DNA from 4 places in the Rossellomorea marisflavi genome. Region 2 is predicted to be linked to each of the others. Evidence: riboswitches for the same ligand, from Rfam matches in the RefSeq annotation. Region 2 holds a riboswitch; each other region holds the start of a gene.
What was found. Region 2 has a riboswitch for S-adenosylmethionine ahead of mtnK (S-methyl-5-thioribose kinase). Riboswitches for the same ligand answer to the same signal wherever they lie in the genome.

Region 1 (4,190 bases), 710 kb from region 2:
CGGTGCCACCCTATCCGTGGGAGAATGGTACTTAGCGTCGGTACAGCTCTTGATTGCCAGTGTGGTTCAGCTGGCTCTTGGTCTTGGCGCTTTCATCGTTCATTTTATCCGTCCAGAATCGGCAGGGGTCACGGAATGACCTCTGCCTCCTCTTTTACTCTCCTAAAAAACCACTTCCAAACGTTTCCAGCAGATGCTCAAGGGTCACGGGATCACTGTAGGTCGATTCCTTGCTATTGATCTCGATGACGTGACCGTTCTTCACAGCCGGGATGTTCTTCCACGTATCCGTGTCCATAAACGAGTTGTCTACATCAGGATTTTTGCTCAGGACGAGATAGTCACCGGTGAAGTCGCCTACCGCTTCCGGTGAGATGACGTGAATACCCGTTTCCAAGGCGTTATCCTTCACAGCATCCGGCATGTTGAGCTTCATGGCCTGATACAAGATCTCAGAACCACGGGCATAATTGTTCCCGAAGACATAGAGCTCCTTTTGACCGGTTTCAATGACGGATACCGTGGCGTCGTCGCCGATCTTCTTGCGGATCTCATCCCCGATCGTCGCGGCACGCTCCTGGAAGTCATCCGCCCATTCCTTCGCTTCCTTCTCCTTGTTCAACAGCTTGCCGATCTCGATCTGCTGATCGATGTAATTCAGTTTCCCCCATGTGAAAGCGACGGTCGGCGCAATCTCCTTCATCTTATCGAGGTTCTTCGTTTGACTTCCGGCAATGATCAGATCCGGATCGAGCTCGATGATCTTCTCGAGCTGATCGTCCCCCACCACTTCCACATCCTTCAGCTTGTCGGTGAAGAGCGGGTTCATCTCGGTCCACTCATCGATCCCGACGAGCTTCCCTTCGAGGGAAATCACATTCGGACCATTGGTGAGGGCGACGATTCGCTTCGGCTCTTTCGGCACCTCCACCGGTCCCTGCTCTGATTCATATGTAAATGTCGATGATTCCTCCTTGGACGAATCCGTTTTTGTTTCTCCGCTGCTGCACGCAGCCAAGAGCATGCAGACCATCAATATGGTAAAGAACGATGCTTTTTTCATGTGGTTCCCCTTCCAATTCTTGATAATGAGAATCATTTTCAATTAATACTTTACTGGGATGGGGGATGGATGTCAATGAAATGTTCCAAGATTTTCTTCGATTGGAACAGGACCGTTCCATTTCGCTGCGGTGGCTCGCTTTCCGCGGGGCGTGCGGTGAGCCGCATCGGCTGCGCCTGCTGGGTCTCACCTGCCCGCCATTCCCGCAGGAGTCGAGCCACCTCCGCTTCATTGCACTATCCGAATTGGATGAATGTAAAAAAAATAAATAATTAGTTAAATAGAAGCGTTTTCCGATTATCCTCATCCAAATAAAAGGCTTTCATTTTCTTTCTTTTGAATCCATAGACCTATTTTCACCCCATTTCCACTTCTTCCAGCCTGTCTCATTTCTGTCAGAGGGTGTTGACGCAGGAAAAAGTCCGGCGTAGAATAGGGCTCACGTTAAACAAATACAACTTCTTATCACGAGAGGTGGAGGGATTTGGCCCTTTGATACCTCGGCAGCGGGCTCACTTGAGCACTGTGCCAACTCCAACAGGCGGATGCCTGAGAGATGAGAAGAGTACGGATCTTTCTTTCCTTATGGATCTCCGGCCTCTTCCTGTCTCAGGAAGGGGCCTTTTGTTTACCCTAATTGAATAATTTCTTATCCAGAGAAGCTGAGGGACTGGCCCGATGACGCTTCGGCAGCAGACTTTCCACAAAGTACTGTGCCAATTCCAGCAGGCAACGCGCCTGGGAGATGAGAAGGGACCCATTGATTCCGTGTGAATCCATGCCCTCTTCTCGAGACCTCGGGAAGAGGGTTTTTATTTTTAACCACCAGGAGGCATGACGAACATGATTGAATTCAAAAGCGCCACGAAAGTATATAACAGCGGCGGAAAGGAAGTCCGGGCCCTCGACGGCATCGACCTGCGGGTTGAGCAGGGGGAAATCTGCGGGGTGATCGGGTTCAGCGGCGCCGGGAAAAGCACGCTGATCCGCACCGTGAACCTGTTGGAGCGATTGAGCTCGGGGAAGGTGATCGTAGACGGCCAGGATCTCATGGCCCTTTCACCGAAAGATGTGCGCGGGGTGAAACGGAAGATCGGGATGGTGTTCCAGCACTTCAACCTCCTGAACTCCAAGACGGTCTTCGCCAATGTGGCGATGCCCCTGATCCTCGCCAAACAATCCAAAGCCGAAATCCAGAAGCGGGTGACGGAGCTCCTGAGCTTCGTCGGCCTTGAAGATAAAGCAAACCAGTACCCGGATCAATTATCAGGCGGTCAGAAGCAGCGCGTCGGCATCGCCCGCGCCCTTGCCACCCAGCCATCGATCCTTCTATGTGACGAGGCGACATCGGCCCTCGATCCGCAGACGACGGGGTCGATCCTGAAGCTGCTGAAAAAGATCAACCGTGAGTACAACATCACGATCCTCATGATCACCCATGAGATGTCGGTGATCCGGGAAGTCTGCGACCGGGTGGCGGTTATCGAAGGCGGGAAGATCATCGAGTCCGGATCCGTATTCGACGTCTTCTCCTCCCCTCAGACCGAGACGGCGGCGAACTTCGTGAGCTCGGTGCTGAACGACTCCATCCCGGAATCGGTCCTCGAGCTTGTGCAGAAAGATAACGCACCGGGACGAATCTACAAGATCCGCTTCGTCGGCGCCTCATCAGGTCAGCCCCTTCTGTCACAGGTGGCGAAGCGCTTCGACCTCGATGTGAACGTGCTGTTCGGGAACATCACGGAGTTGCAGGGCACACCATTCGGTCATCTCATCGTCGAGCTCATCGGCTCCGAGAGCGAGATCAACCGTGCACTGCTTGTCATGAATGGAGAAAACGTCACCGTGAAGGAGGTTGCACCACATGCTAGTTGATTCACAGCAGATCATCGACGCACTCATTGAAACATTAGTCATGACAGGCTTCTCCCTCCTCTTTTCCACCGTGATCGGACTGCCCCTCGGGGTGCTCCTCGTCATCACGAGGAAAGGTCATCTATGGGAGAATGCCTTTATATTCACCATCCTGAACGGTGTCGTGAACATCTTCCGTTCCGTCCCGTTCATCATCCTGATGGTAGCAATCGTGCCCCTCACCCGCCTGATCGTGGGAACATCGATCGGGACGGCCGCGGCCGTTGTGCCACTGGTCTTCTATGCAGGACCGTATATTGCGAGATTGATTGAGAACTCCCTCCTTGAAGTCGACAAAGGCGTCATCGAGGCAGCGGAATCCATGGGGGCGACATCCACCCAGATCATCTTCCGCTTCCTTGTCCCGGAAGCACTCAGCTCCCTCGTCCTCAGCCTCACCATCGCCACCGTCGGACTCGTCGGGGCATCGGCCATGGCAGGCGCCATCGGCGGAGGCGGACTCGGAGATCTTGCCATCACGTATGGCTATCAGCGCTTTGACACCTGGGTCATGGTCATCACCGTCGCCATACTCATCGTCCTCGTACAGGGACTGCAATCATCCGGTAACTTCGTATCGAAAAAAATCAGAAGAAGATAGCGAGGAGAAAACAACATGAAAAAATGGATCATTCTATCACTCATTCTATTAATTGGCGGATTCGCTGCAGGCTGCAGCTCAAGCGCCAGCAAAGACGAAACGAAGGTCAAGATCGGCGTCAGCGGTTCCGACAACCGCATCTGGGACTTCGTCGCGAAGAAAGCAAAGAAAGAAGGCATCGACATCGAGATCGTCCGCTTCTCCGATTATGTCCAGCCGAACCTGGCCCTTGAAGAAGGCGAGCTTGATGCCAACGCATTCCAAACAATCTCTTATTTCAACGAATTCAAGAAAGAGCATGACCTCGATCTCACACCGGTGGGTACCACGGTCATCGCTCCGCTCGGCCTTTACTCTGAGAAATATAAGTCAGTAGATGACATCCCGGATGGTGCCAAGATTGCCGTCCCGAACGAAGCAACCAACATGGGAAGAGCCTTCCTCCTCCTTCAGGAAGCTGGTCTCATCGAACTTCCTGAAGGCTTCGATGGAAACGGCTCACTGGATAAAATCAAAAAGAATCCGAAGAACATCGAAATCGTCCCGGTCGTAGCCGGTCAAACGCCGCGCGTCCTGCCTGATGTCGCTGCCTCCATCATCAACAACGGCATC
Region 2 (4,190 bases):
GGCCAGTCCCTCCGCCTGCTCTTGATAAGAATCTATTCATTTGGTTTCCAGTAGGATTATTGCATCGATTGGGAGTCCTGTCAATCCCTATTATCGAACAAATGTAAATTTTCAATCCTTTTCACTGCTTCCTGAAGCCTTTCCTCACTGGTAAGGAGACCTACCCGGACATACCCTTCCCCGTGATCCCCGAAGCCGATGCCAGGCGCCACGGCTACATGGGCCTTTTCAAGGAGTAGGTTCGAGAAATCCATCGACGTGAAGCCTTCCGGCACTTTGAGCCAAGCGAAAAATGAGCCTGCCGGTGCATCCACATCCCAACCGATGGATCTCAATCCACCGATGAGGGCATTCCTTCTGCTTTCATAGGTCTCAAGCTGGGCCTGGACGCACTCCTGCGATCCGAGGAGCGCCGTCACCGCTGCTTCCTGAATGGCGCCAAAGAGGCTCACATACATATGATCCTGCATGAGATTGATGGCTTCTATCACACTCTCGTTCCCGACGGCAAATCCTACTCGCCACCCCGCCATATTATACGTTTTGGAGAGAGTATAGATTTCAATGCCGACATCCTTAGCTCCATCTGTTTCAAGGAAGCTATTGGGACGCTTGCCTTCAAATCCGATCGCCCCATAAGCAAAATCGTGTACCACGCAGATATCATGGCTACTTGCCAATTTTACCGTTTCCTCAAAAAAGGCTGGTGTGGCTACTGCTCCCGTCGGGTTATTCGGATAATTCAGGAACATAAGCTTGGAACCGTCGAGTTCGGCTTCACTAAACCGGCTGTAATCGGGGAGAAAATCATTTTCCTCAAGTAGCGGCATCAGCTTCATCTCCGCTTCTGCAAGTGCCACCCCTGATAGATAATCAGGATACCCAGGGTCCGGAACCAGCACGGATTCACCCGGATTCACCAGGCACTGCGGAATCTCCACGAGACCCGCCTTCCCCCCGAAGAGGATAGCTACTTCTTTGTCAGGATCCAGTTCCACCCCGTATTCCCTTTTATAGAAAAGCGCTACCGCCTCTTTGAAAGAGGCCATCCCCCTGAAAGGTGAATAGCGATGATTCAATGGGTTTTCGGCCGAAGCCTTCAAACTATCTACAATATGTTCAGGTGTGGGCCTATCAGGGTTACCCTGCCCAAGGTTAATGACATCGTGTCCTTCATTAATGACACGCTGAACGTTGGCTGTCAATTCAGCGAAAAATTGCTTTGGCAGCGAATCGAGGCGATCCGCATATGGGAATGTTTTCATCTCTTCACCTTCTGAATGTTCAAATATTCTTCACTTTCAAATTCTAGCTACAAATGATATAACGGAAAATAACGAATGTAAAGTAAAATCTTACAATTCCCCATGAAAGGTGCTGATCATATGAAGATCGGGCTCGCGCAAATGGACATCCGGTTTGGAGATCCAAAATCCAACTACGCACAAGCAGAAAGATGGTTTCAACAAGCAGAAAGCGAACAATGCGATATCCTTGTCTTCCCTGAGCTTTGGACAACAGGATATGACCTTAAGAGGATAGAGGGAATCGCTGATGAAAACAGTGAAAAGACCATTGCCTTCCTATCCCGTTTTGCAAAACAGTATGGGATAAACGTGATAGGGGGATCCGTTGCAAATAAAACGGAGTCGGGAATCGATAATCGCTTGATCGTGATCGATTCCAAAGGAAACTTCGTCAAAGGGTATTCAAAGCTTCACCTGTTCAAACTGATGGACGAACATCACTACCTCCTGCCGGGAAAAGAGGACGGTCTATTCACGCTTTCCGGCGAGCAAATGGCCGGCCTCATCTGCTATGACATCCGTTTCCCTGAATGGGTGCGTAAGCATGTTCTCTCCGGAGCAAAGATCCTGTTCGTCAGTGCAGAATGGCCTGAACAGCGGATCGACCACTGGAAAGTCCTCCTCCGTGCACGTGCCATTGAAAATCAATGTTATGTTGCTGCATGCAACCGCGTCGGCTCTGATCCGGACAATACGTTCGGAGGATCATCCCTGATCATCGACCCGTGGGGAGAGATCCTTGCTGAAGGCTCCCTCCACGAAGAACTTGTGACAGCCGTTGTCAATCTCGATACCGTCGATGAAGTAAGGAAGCAAATCCCGATATTCGACGACCGTCTCCCAGACTTTTACAGTTGACGAGGCGAAAATCGATCAGGATATCTTTTCAAAAAAAGCATTGACACTAAAAAACGCAAGGTGGTATGATGTCAATCAAATGGTAATTTTCTGAACAAATTAAATATGCAACTCTTATCAAGAGCTGGCTGAGGGATTTGGCCCTATGAAGCCCAGCAACCGACCGTAATACCGTTGAAAGACGGGGCGCAGATTCGATGCGCCTGACCAGGGCACGGTGCTAATTCCAACAGAATGATTCCATTCTGAGAGATAAGAGGCGACGAAGTATTCTTCAAGCCTCTTTCACAACTGGAAGAGGCTTTTCTCATTCCACAAGAAAAGCCTCCTGCAAACTATTTTAAGGAGGAACCCCCCATGGCCATCACCCAATTGAAACAGTATCGTTCCCTGACGATCGAATCTGCTATAAACCTTGCCAAAGACCTTTCCCTGTTTGATGCATCGGAAAATCTGACCTGTGAAGAGATCGGAGACGGCAATCTCAATTACGTTTTCCGCATTGTAAGCAGCGAAAGCGGAAAAAGCATCATTATCAAACAAGCACTTCCTTATGCAAAAGTCGTAGGCGAAAGCTGGCCGTTGACCCTTGACCGCGCGAGGATCGAAGCCCGGGCCCTGACTCTCCAGCGTTCCCTTGCTGAGCGTCTTGTCCCTGAGATCTATCATTCCGATGAAGAGCTTGCGATTACAGTCATGGAAGATTTGAGCCATCTTGAAATCGCCAGAAAAGGCCTCAACAAAGGAGGAATCTATCCCTCCCTTTCGAAGGACATCGGGGAATTTCTCGGGGCAACACTGTTCTTCACATCCGACTATGCTCTTCATCCTTTCAAGAAAAAGGGATATGTCAAAGAGTTTTCGAATCCCGAATTATGCAAGATTACTGAGGATCTTGTCTTTACCGACCCGTTCTTCAATAGTGAAACGAATGAATTTGAACAAGCCCTTGAAGAAGAGGTCCGGAATCTTTGGGACGACCTGCCCCTGAAACTGGAAGTCGCTAAACTGAAAAGATCCTTTTTGACCGAGGGGGAAGCCCTTCTCCACGGTGATCTGCATACCGGAAGCATCTTTGCAGGCAAAGAGGAAACTAAGGTCATTGATCCGGAGTTTGCCTTTTACGGTCCTATCGGTTTTGATATCGGACAGTTCCTGGCAAATCTCATTTTCCAGGCTGTGGTCCGCGAAGAAAAGCCAAAGAAGGAAGAGATCCTTCGTCATATTGAAACCACTTGGAACGTATTTGAGTCCACCTTCTCGCAATTCTGGGATCAAAGTGAAGATGCCTACACCAAAATTGATGGATACCTTGAGTATGTTCTAGAAAAAAGCTTTGCAGATACAATCGGTTTCCTCGGTTGCGAACTGATCCGAAGGACGATCGGTCTTGCTCACGTGGAGGATCTTGACTCGGTCCAGGACGAAGAAAAACGGATCTTGTATAAAAAGACGTGCCTTGCCCTCGGAAGGGAATGTATCCTTGAGCGCCAACGCATCCGTTCAATCCAGGATCTACTCGATAAACTTATTTAAAGGAGCTTTCTTAAACCCATGACACCACAACTTACCATACCTACTTCATTGGAGTGGCATGAAGACCACCTGGTCATACTGGACCAGCAAAAACTTCCCGGGGCAGTGGAATATGTCCATCTCTATACCATAAAGGATTACTACGATGCCATCATCACCCTTAAGGTAAGGGGAGCGCCTGCCATCGGCATCACGGCTGCATATGGCCTCGCCCAGGCAGCAGGAGGATATGAAACGGAGTCCCTTGAAGAGTTCAAGACATTGTTCAAGAAGGATAAGGCGCATCTCCTCTCTTCCCGTCCGACGGCGGTAAATCTTTCATGGGCCCTCGAGCGTCTCGAGCGTGAACTGTATCAGGCAGCAACGGTCAATGAAGCCAAGACCGACCTTCTCCATACAGCGATACAGATCCATGCAGAGGATGAGGATATGTGCCGGAGGATCGGGGAGAATGGCCTAGAACTCCTTCACGATGCACATAGGGTCATG
Region 3 (4,190 bases), 440 kb from region 2:
CGAATAGGCTGTACCCCTTTGAGTCCCATCGTCGCTTCTATATCCCTAAGAGCTGTGTGAAGCAACTCTTCCTGGGTGAGATGTTTAATTTCTGCCCAGTGGGGATTGGAATCCTTATAGAAAAGCCTGACGAGGAGCTGACTATCAACAGACGTGTGTTTCCATTTTCTGCTTGTCCACGTGCAGGCGTCGCTTTTCACTCCACCTTGTTCTTTTGCGACGATGAACCCTGTACCATCTGCAGGCAATACGGTATCAGGAAAGTCGAATCCAAGGTAAATGCTTTTTAACGATTTCGTTTTAAGAAGGGAAAAGCCTTCATTCAGTTCCGGGTGGTTGAGAACTCCCCTTGCACGATTGTGTGGAATGGCAAGGACGGTTGCATCCGCGGATATGGTTTCACCATTGGTGAGTTCCAATGAATACATACGACCCGATTTTTTCAGGCTCTCGAGGCCGATCCCCTTGTATTTTTCTGCGTTCGGCGTGCATTCATCCAGCCGATTGATGATGGCTGATAATCCGGTTTTAAACGAAACAAATTTCTTGTTGGATTTCCCCTGATGTTTTTCACGGTTGATCCATAGCCCCTTCATGATACTGCCATAAGCATTCTTATAATCTAATAAGTATGGCAGTGTGGAAGACATGCTCAGTGTATGCAAGTCCCCTGAATATACCCCTGATAGAACAGGTGCAATCTGGTTTTGTACGAGCTCTTTTCCTAAGAAAAACTCCAGGAAATCCCCTATGGAATCTTCCTTTGTGAACGTGTCATTCTCCGTTTCATAATCCAGTAGTGCAGCCCTTTTTCCCGCGTCGGAAATCAGCGTACTCTCCATCAGGGAAGTTCTCGTCATGGGAATTCCAAACACTGAATCTGTTGGAATCTTATGTAGTGTGTCCTGCGTGTAGATGAACGATGTACCCGTTTCGTTATATACAAGTTCATCCATGAGCCCTAATTCCCCGATAAGCTCGAGGACCCCCGGGTGTCTTGACACAATTGAATCGGCACCGACTTCCATGATGAAGGGATCCGAAGAGATCGACTGGATTTTACCTCCAAGCATATCTTCTCCCTCAATCAATATCAGTCTTACGTCCTCACCTTTCAAGTATTCCTGAAGGTAGTATAGTGTCGTAAGGCCGGTGATACCTCCACCCACAACTGCCACTGTCTTCATCTCGTTCACTCCAAACCGCTTTATTCATTCTATACATACGGTACCATGATTGACCGGGTTATACGAGTGATTCACTTCATTTTGTGTGTCTGAAATCGCACATTAAACCAAGTTGACAACTTGGTATACTTGGTTTATACTATATTTCATATAACGCTTATCAAGAGAGGCAGAGGGAATGGCCCTATGAAGCCTCAGCAACAGGTTCCAAATCGGGATACTGTGCTAATTCCACAAGCAGGTGCTTGAAAGATGAGTCGAAGAGTCCGGGCAATCCTTCTTCTTATCCTGAAGAGGGATTTTTATATCCTCTTCCCAACCATTCATGAGGAGTGAGTATGATGGAAACCACGCAAAGAAGGAATGAATTGATCAATAAGTTGATCGTGCACAAAGTGTACAAAAAAGGAGAAAGACAGCTGTTCGAATTGACCCTCGAAGAATTGGAAGAAGAGTTTAGAAGCGTAAAAAAAGAATGCCATCCACATACGGAGTCGGGCTCCATCCATTGGATCAATTGCAACAAAGTAACCGTTTAGACCGACGATGTCTTCCACATAAAGTAAGGTTGAACCATTCAATGATGAGGCATTGAATGGTTTTTTATCGTTTGGTCCGTCTTTCACTCTTTTCCGACCGCGGCAATCCCCAATGCATGATGTTCCCATAGCGTCCTGGTCACCCATTCTTCATCCTTTGACCTACAGTTAATAATGAGGATGATTTCAGATGGTTGATGATGATCTGCCAAAATCTGATTCCTCTCTTTGATCTTCACCAGGAACAAGTCGATGAGGAAACCAAGGACCAATCCGCTCCCTGCCCCGATCAACCCCCAATAGATCGGCCCCCATTCCAAAGTAAACCCACGACTTGTGGCAATAACCGAAAAGATCACGGCAAGGAACATGCCTTTATTGAGAAGGGAATGACCATCTGAATAATGAATGGAGTCAAAGAGCCTTGTTTCTCTCTGCCTGCTTTCAAGTGGAATGGCATATAGATCATCCACCCCCTTCTCTTCAAGCTTGACGATGGTCATTTCGATGTAGGAAGAATGATTGAACGATGCGATGATTTGCACTATCTAACCCTCCATCCTTTGCCAATCAACAAGGATCCTTTTTGGTAATACTCTTTTAAAAGGGCAGACTGTTCCCTGTCAAAAAGTTTATTATTCTCTACGACCCCCACATACGCGTCATAAATAGTGAAAAAGTAAAAGGATGGCATGTACAATAACCATTGTTTATCGAGTACGTTCACAGAGGTTTCCAATCTTCCTAAGATAAGATAATGAATCCCTTCCAATATATGGGAATTATAGACATAAATAACAGTGGTCACAAGCGTGAAAAGCCCCGATATGATCCGGTGATTATAAAAATGTCCAACACTCGGTACGGCCATGGACCAAAAAAAAGCTGAAACAGGGCATCTCTTATCAAGATAGTTGATTTCAAGCGGTCGAATCACGAGCCTCCTGTTGACGGTCGACTTGTTTCCTTTATGGCTTAAATAAACTTTATTCAGGTCGACGGCGGTTCTGTGGCTATCCCATATGGCAAACAAGTACACCGGAATGTATAAATGCATGAACTGGATATCGAGAACGCTTTTTGCTGCGTCGATATCACCCATGAACGTGTAAACCATGGCTGTATTCAAGTGAATGGTCTGGTTGATATAGATCTCCCATATCACCAGGGCGAAACCTCTGAGGTATTTTGAAAGCAGAAGATGACCGAATCCTGGAAAGGCCATGGACCAGAGCGCAACAATCATGGGGTTCCTCAAATGAATCTGAGTGGTACCGAATATGCTGACGTACGCAAGATTCCCTTGTTCACCTGCATTATTCAACCGCCTCATAAGATCCCCTCCCTGCTTCATTCTTTGGTTAGTTTCTGCCATGGAAAAGGATTCATACCTAATCAAATGAAAATATGGTATGAATCCTTTTCAAAATAAAAAGCTGTCCGTACAGATCTATTGTCAAATCTGTACGGACAGCTTTCAGCTTATTTTTTGAGCTTCTTTGATCAACTCATTGATTTTCCCTGATAACACCTTTGTCTCTGCTGTCATTTGTTCCTTGTCCTTTGCACGTACGGTGTATGGTTGGCCGATGACGATAACGGCTTTATGACGGTTGCGCAATAATTCTTTAAACGATGTCGGCCCGTGATAGGCTGCCGGTACAATGGGCATCCGGGAGAGGTTTGCTATCGTAATGGCTCCACGTTTCGCTTCGACATCCTCATCTGAACGGGTCCCTCCAGGGAAGACTCCTACGATTGCCCCTCCCCTAAGTAGTTTAACAGGCTTTTTGATACTTGAAGGAGAAGGGTTCTCACGGTTCACAGGAAAGGCGTGAATCTTATGTAAAATAAAGGCGGGGATTCTCCGGTCGAATAGTTCCTTCTTTGCCATAAAGTGTACGGGTCCGGGCATACTGAAGCCAAGGGCGACGACATCAAGCCATGTTTTGTGTGAACAGGTCACAATGTAGCCTCCATCTTTTGGAAGGAGATGGGCATTGCGGATTTCCACTTTTCCAAAAATCAATTTTGCCAGATTGGCGAGAAATGAGTACATGAGATCACCCCATCATCTAGTTTTAATACCTGGTACTAATTATAGTGGAAATCCTCGACTTTACAACTACTAATTATATTTTCCGCTTTTATGGGCAATGAAGGTGGTACAATAAAAAGGCTTATCAAATCATGTACTCAAGGAGGACGTGTAATGGATTCACAAGGGCAAGAAAAATTTTTATCTTTCATTTTACAACGCGTTCAAGATGGCAAGGAAGAAGAGGCAAAACTAATTCTAATGGAGAACTTCAAAAAGCAACAAGAAGGAACCTTCTCAGAAGAAGACGCACTCTCTTTCCTCCCCAGGATCACGCCATTATTAAAAGATGAAAAAACACATGAGGTACACGCTGTAGTAAAACAGTTCTCGAAGACATTCAATCAAGGCGACTCACGCTGAAAC
Region 4 (4,190 bases), 1.7 Mb from region 2:
CACTCACATAGAATTTGGTCGCACAGTAGGTGACCGCATCGGCAACGATCGTGTAGCCGCCGCCTGAGGAAATATTGATGAGCTGCGTTCCTTCGACCTGTGAGAAGTCGCGCACGTATAGGGTGGAGAGGATCGTGAGGGCTTCGATATTGAGTCTCATCATCTGTTCGATCTTGTCCAGATTTTGTTCGCCGACGGGATCGAAATTACCGAAACCGGCATTATTCACAAACGTCTCCAGCTCAAATGACTTGATCTCTTCATAGAAGGAATGAGCGTTGGAGGTAACGGACAGGTCGGTGGAGAAAAGTTTGATATCCAGGTCAGGATGGGCCTTCAGGATGCGGTCCTTCAACTCCTCAAGGTTCTCTTTCCTTCTGGCAGCAAGAATCAGATTCTTCCCCCGTGCTGCAAATGCCAGAGCGGCCTCATAGCCAATCCCGGAGCTTGCTCCTGTAATGACGGTATATTTCATGGTACTTCCTCCTCGATTAGGTTATAAGCAGATTGTAAGGCATAGGATGCTCGTTGAGCCAATGATTATACTCGGTCTGTCTGCACAGATGATGAATGAAGGCCCCCTGTGGTTGAGAGTTGTCCGGCCACCCTGTTTCTGAAATAATGGTGGTATGAGGAAGAATGAGGAAGGGGAGACAGCAATGAACGGCTGGAAACGGTTAATCGCGTTGATTCCCATCATGTTGTTGATGGGTGCATGCGGACAATCCCCAAGAAATACAGCGCCGGTGGAAACGGATGCAACAGAAACAATTGATGCAGAGGAAGCGGGAAGAGAAGATGCCCCGGAACAGCCTGATGAAACATCCGACCAAGTATCACTCGGTGAAGAGGATCAAGAAGCATCGGACTCTTCCGGGGATGATCAGGACAGTCAGGAAGCGGAGGAGCCTGCAGAGGATGGCGAATCATCGGCACGGAATGCTCCTGGACCGCAACGACCAGTCGGGGAATCCGGGTCCACTGCAGGCATTACGGATGTGGAAACAGCCATTGAGTTCTTAAAGGATGAGCTGAACGTGGCATCTGATGGAGATATCCTGATTGATGAGGGTGATGGCAAGCCCCAAACCGATGAAAAAGGGACCTATTATACCCTCCATCTCATATCACAAACCCTCAAAGATGAAGGAGGAACAGGGGAAGTCGGGGCATTCAGGATCTATGAAGACGGACGATATGAGATGGAAGACTGACTTCTCGAAAAAAAGGACCGGAGGCAGTTGATATGCCTTCGGTCGATATGGATCATTGGGGGTAAAGATGTTGAGCCAATCTTACAGCGTCAAAACCAACCTGTCAAGTGGGGATTTAGTTTTAATTCATAGTTTCACTGTAGGATTTATGGTTGACAAAGAGTGAATTGTAAGATAATTTAATCTATACTACCTTATAAAGAGTCGGGGAAGGAATCTGGTCCAACGATCCCGCAGCAACCTCCAAATGGAAGGTGCTCATTCCAGTAGGCAACTTCAGCCTGGCAGATAAGGGGAGAGAGTAATGTACATCTCCTTATGGGAGATTTTTTTTGTATATAAATCCGATTAAATCGATTGGATTAATTAGTCATAACGCTGAGGCGCAGATTTATACACTTTAAAAGGCGCGCATGTAGAGGCCTAGCCATAGGGGAAACAGTGTTCGAAGGCACATACAAACCGTAAGGAAAATCTACTAAGATAAAAGGAGAGGGTAAGATGAGCTGGTATACATCCATTCCATGGGAGGGTACCCACCTTCCTGCAGCCATACAGTATCCTGCTACACGTCTCGGCGTCCATCCGGCCGTCATCATCTGTCATGGTTTCGTCGGTTCAAAAGAAGGCGTGGACCGATTATTCGTGAAGGCTGCACATGAACTCAGCTCACACATCGTCGTACGTTTCGATTACGACGGTTGCGGAGAAAGTCTGGGGGAGTACGGCTTGAATACAAAAGATCGCTTCATTGCACAGACGAAGGCGGTCATCGGGTTTGTGAAGCAGATGAAAGGGGTGGACCCGGAGAGCATTGCCTTGATCGGCCACAGCCTTGGGGGGGCAGTGGCCCTTGAAGCAGCCATCGAAGAAGAAGTTCGCCACCTTGCCCTCTGGTCGGCGGTCGGCTCTCCCCGGCATGATCTTGGACGCATTATCGGAGATGATGTGGAAGAAGCCATCTTGCGGGACGGGAAGGCAGATTATTTGGGCTATGAGCTGAAGCGAGAGTTTCTCACGACCCTTCAAGGGTGGGACCCGATACGGCGGGCAAATGAGTATATGGGGAATGTCTTGCTTGCCCACGGTGACCAGGATGAAGAAATCTCCGTCGATTACTGCTCCCTCTATCACTCAAACTTCTCCAATCGGCGTTCGGGAGAGGTAGAAAAGGCAATCATTCCGAAAGGGTCCCATACTTACTCAACTTCAGGGGCCTTTCGACAACTCCTTGATTTCACTCGAGGGTGGCTTTTACAGGTTCAATCCACCGGCTATGATCATGCCAATGGGCTATAAATGGTAGTTTCTTACCGGTTATTCCTACTCTTTCATTAAACGACAAAATATTGTTACTATTCTATCAAATAAGTAGAGGAGGAAACCGTTTGAAAAAATCTGTCGTATCCATTGCTCTTGCGACGACCCTATCGTTTGGCGCTGTTGGACTTCAACCAGCCATTGCAGGGGCACCTGAACCAGGAAAGGAGCTCTTGCAAAATCCGCATGAGCGGAATCTGATCAAGAAAATCGATTCGGAGCGAATCTATCAGACGATCGATCAGCTTCAACAAATACCGAGGGTAGCCGGGACAGAATCCGAGGCAAATGCCATCAGGTATGTAAAACGACAATTTGAATCGTACAGGTATGACGTGACACTTCAACCCTTTACCTTTATAGGGTACACGGCACCTACTGCAATCGAACTGTCAGGGGTGCAAGGCGAGTGGAACCCGGATGCATTCACTTACTCGGTTAGTGGTGATGTGTCAGGCGAGCTCGTTTCTGCAGGACTTGGAAGAGTAGGAGACTTTGATGGAGTAGATGTAGACGGGAAGATCGTTCTTATCCAGCGAGGGGAAATCACGTTTGCACAGAAGATCGTCAATGCGTCTGAAGCAGGAGCCGCAGGGGTCATCATCTACAACAATACGGATGGCTCGCTGAGCGGGACATTGGGAGAACCGGATGATCGCTACATACCGGCCATCACCCTTTCCAAGGCCGAAGGAGAAGAGCTGCGCCGACATATCGGAGAGACCGTCCGGCTGACAATCGAGGGAGCGGAAACATCGGAGCGCACCTCTCACAATGTCATTGCCTCGAAAGCTCCGGTCAATAAGAAAAAAGCAACGGATGATGTGCTTATCATCGGGGCCCATCATGATTCAGTAGAAGGGGCTCCTGGCGCGAACGATGATGCGTCGGGTACAGCTGTTACCTTGGAACTCGCAAAGGTGTTCAAAAATGTACCGACAGATACAGAGATACGCTTCATTACATTCGGGGCTGAGGAATTGGGTCTGCTGGGGTCCTATCACTATGTAGATTCCCTGCCGCAAATAGAACGTGACCGGATTATCGGGTACTTCAATCTCGACATGGTGGGTAGCAGGGACGCAGGTGATCTGGTCCTCCGCACACTCGATGGAAGCCCGAACCTCGTAACGGAGCTATCCCAGGCTGCGAGCGAGCGATTGAACGGATTCCCGACGCCGATCGGTGAAGGCGGCAGGAGCGATCATGTTCCGTTTGCTGAAGCGGGAATCCCAGCGGGAGCCTTCATCCACAGTCCGTTTGAGCCATGGTACCATACTCCCGAGGATACAATCGATAATATCAGCAAAGAGAAGCTGCAGGATGTGGCTGAAATTGTAGGGGCCGCGGTATATGAGCAGGCTCGTCCCGACCACCAAGGTCCGAAGCCTAAATCGGCTTCAAAGGTGAAAGCATCAAAAGATTCCGTCCAAGAAAAGAACATAAGGTAACCAAAAGCCTGCTGGCCGATCGGCCAGCAGGCTTCTATCATTCTTCGTAGTTGAACTGCCACTGGATGCCGAACTTGTCCGTAACCCCGCCGTAGAGGGGGCTCCAGAACGTTTCCTGCAGAGGCATATCCACATGGCCATCTTCTTTCAGGCGATCAAAGAGTGCTGTTAGTACGTCCTTATTGTCTTTGACGATGGCTAACGT

Region 1: another riboswitch for S-adenosylmethionine. It lies ahead of K6T23_RS05210 (methionine ABC transporter ATP-binding protein); the one in region 2 lies ahead of mtnK (S-methyl-5-thioribose kinase).
Region 3: another riboswitch for S-adenosylmethionine. It lies ahead of fbpA (Fur-regulated basic protein FbpA); the one in region 2 lies ahead of mtnK (S-methyl-5-thioribose kinase).
Region 4: another riboswitch for S-adenosylmethionine. It lies ahead of K6T23_RS17650 (alpha/beta hydrolase); the one in region 2 lies ahead of mtnK (S-methyl-5-thioribose kinase).

Annotation. Positions count from the first base shown of each region.
Region 1 is NZ_CP081870.1:967,046-971,235, reverse strand. Features, by position in the region: gene K6T23_RS05225 (hypothetical protein) at 1-139, shown strand, start outside; gene K6T23_RS05220 (ABC transporter substrate-binding protein) at 155-1,063, opposite strand; gene K6T23_RS05215 (hypothetical protein) at 1,114-1,284, opposite strand; SAM riboswitch class I at 1,523-1,626, shown strand; SAM riboswitch class I at 1,710-1,815, shown strand; gene K6T23_RS05210 (methionine ABC transporter ATP-binding protein) at 1,907-2,938, shown strand; gene K6T23_RS05205 (methionine ABC transporter permease) at 2,928-3,578, shown strand; gene K6T23_RS05200 (MetQ/NlpA family ABC transporter substrate-binding protein) at 3,594-4,190, shown strand, end outside.
Region 2 is NZ_CP081870.1:1,673,064-1,677,253, reverse strand. Features, by position in the region: SAM riboswitch class I at 1-31, opposite strand, end outside; gene K6T23_RS08920 (pyridoxal phosphate-dependent aminotransferase) at 81-1,265, opposite strand; gene K6T23_RS08915 (carbon-nitrogen family hydrolase) at 1,386-2,165, shown strand; SAM riboswitch class I at 2,277-2,424, shown strand; gene mtnK (S-methyl-5-thioribose kinase) at 2,523-3,701, shown strand; gene mtnA (S-methyl-5-thioribose-1-phosphate isomerase) at 3,720-4,190, shown strand, end outside.
Region 3 is NZ_CP081870.1:2,114,359-2,118,548, reverse strand. Features, by position in the region: gene hemG (protoporphyrinogen oxidase) at 1-1,187, opposite strand, end outside; SAM riboswitch class I at 1,342-1,446, shown strand; gene fbpA (Fur-regulated basic protein FbpA) at 1,526-1,726, shown strand; gene K6T23_RS11085 (hypothetical protein) at 1,810-2,271, opposite strand; gene K6T23_RS11080 (hypothetical protein) at 2,271-3,059, opposite strand; gene K6T23_RS11075 (lysophospholipid acyltransferase family protein) at 3,204-3,785, opposite strand; gene K6T23_RS11070 (hypothetical protein) at 3,939-4,187, shown strand.
Region 4 is NZ_CP081870.1:3,369,532-3,373,721, reverse strand. Features, by position in the region: gene K6T23_RS17660 (SDR family NAD(P)-dependent oxidoreductase) at 1-475, opposite strand, end outside; gene K6T23_RS17655 (hypothetical protein) at 660-1,214, shown strand; SAM riboswitch class I at 1,406-1,509, shown strand; gene K6T23_RS17650 (alpha/beta hydrolase) at 1,716-2,513, shown strand; gene K6T23_RS22220 (M28 family peptidase) at 2,603-3,985, shown strand; gene K6T23_RS17635 (VOC family protein) at 4,023-4,190, opposite strand, start outside.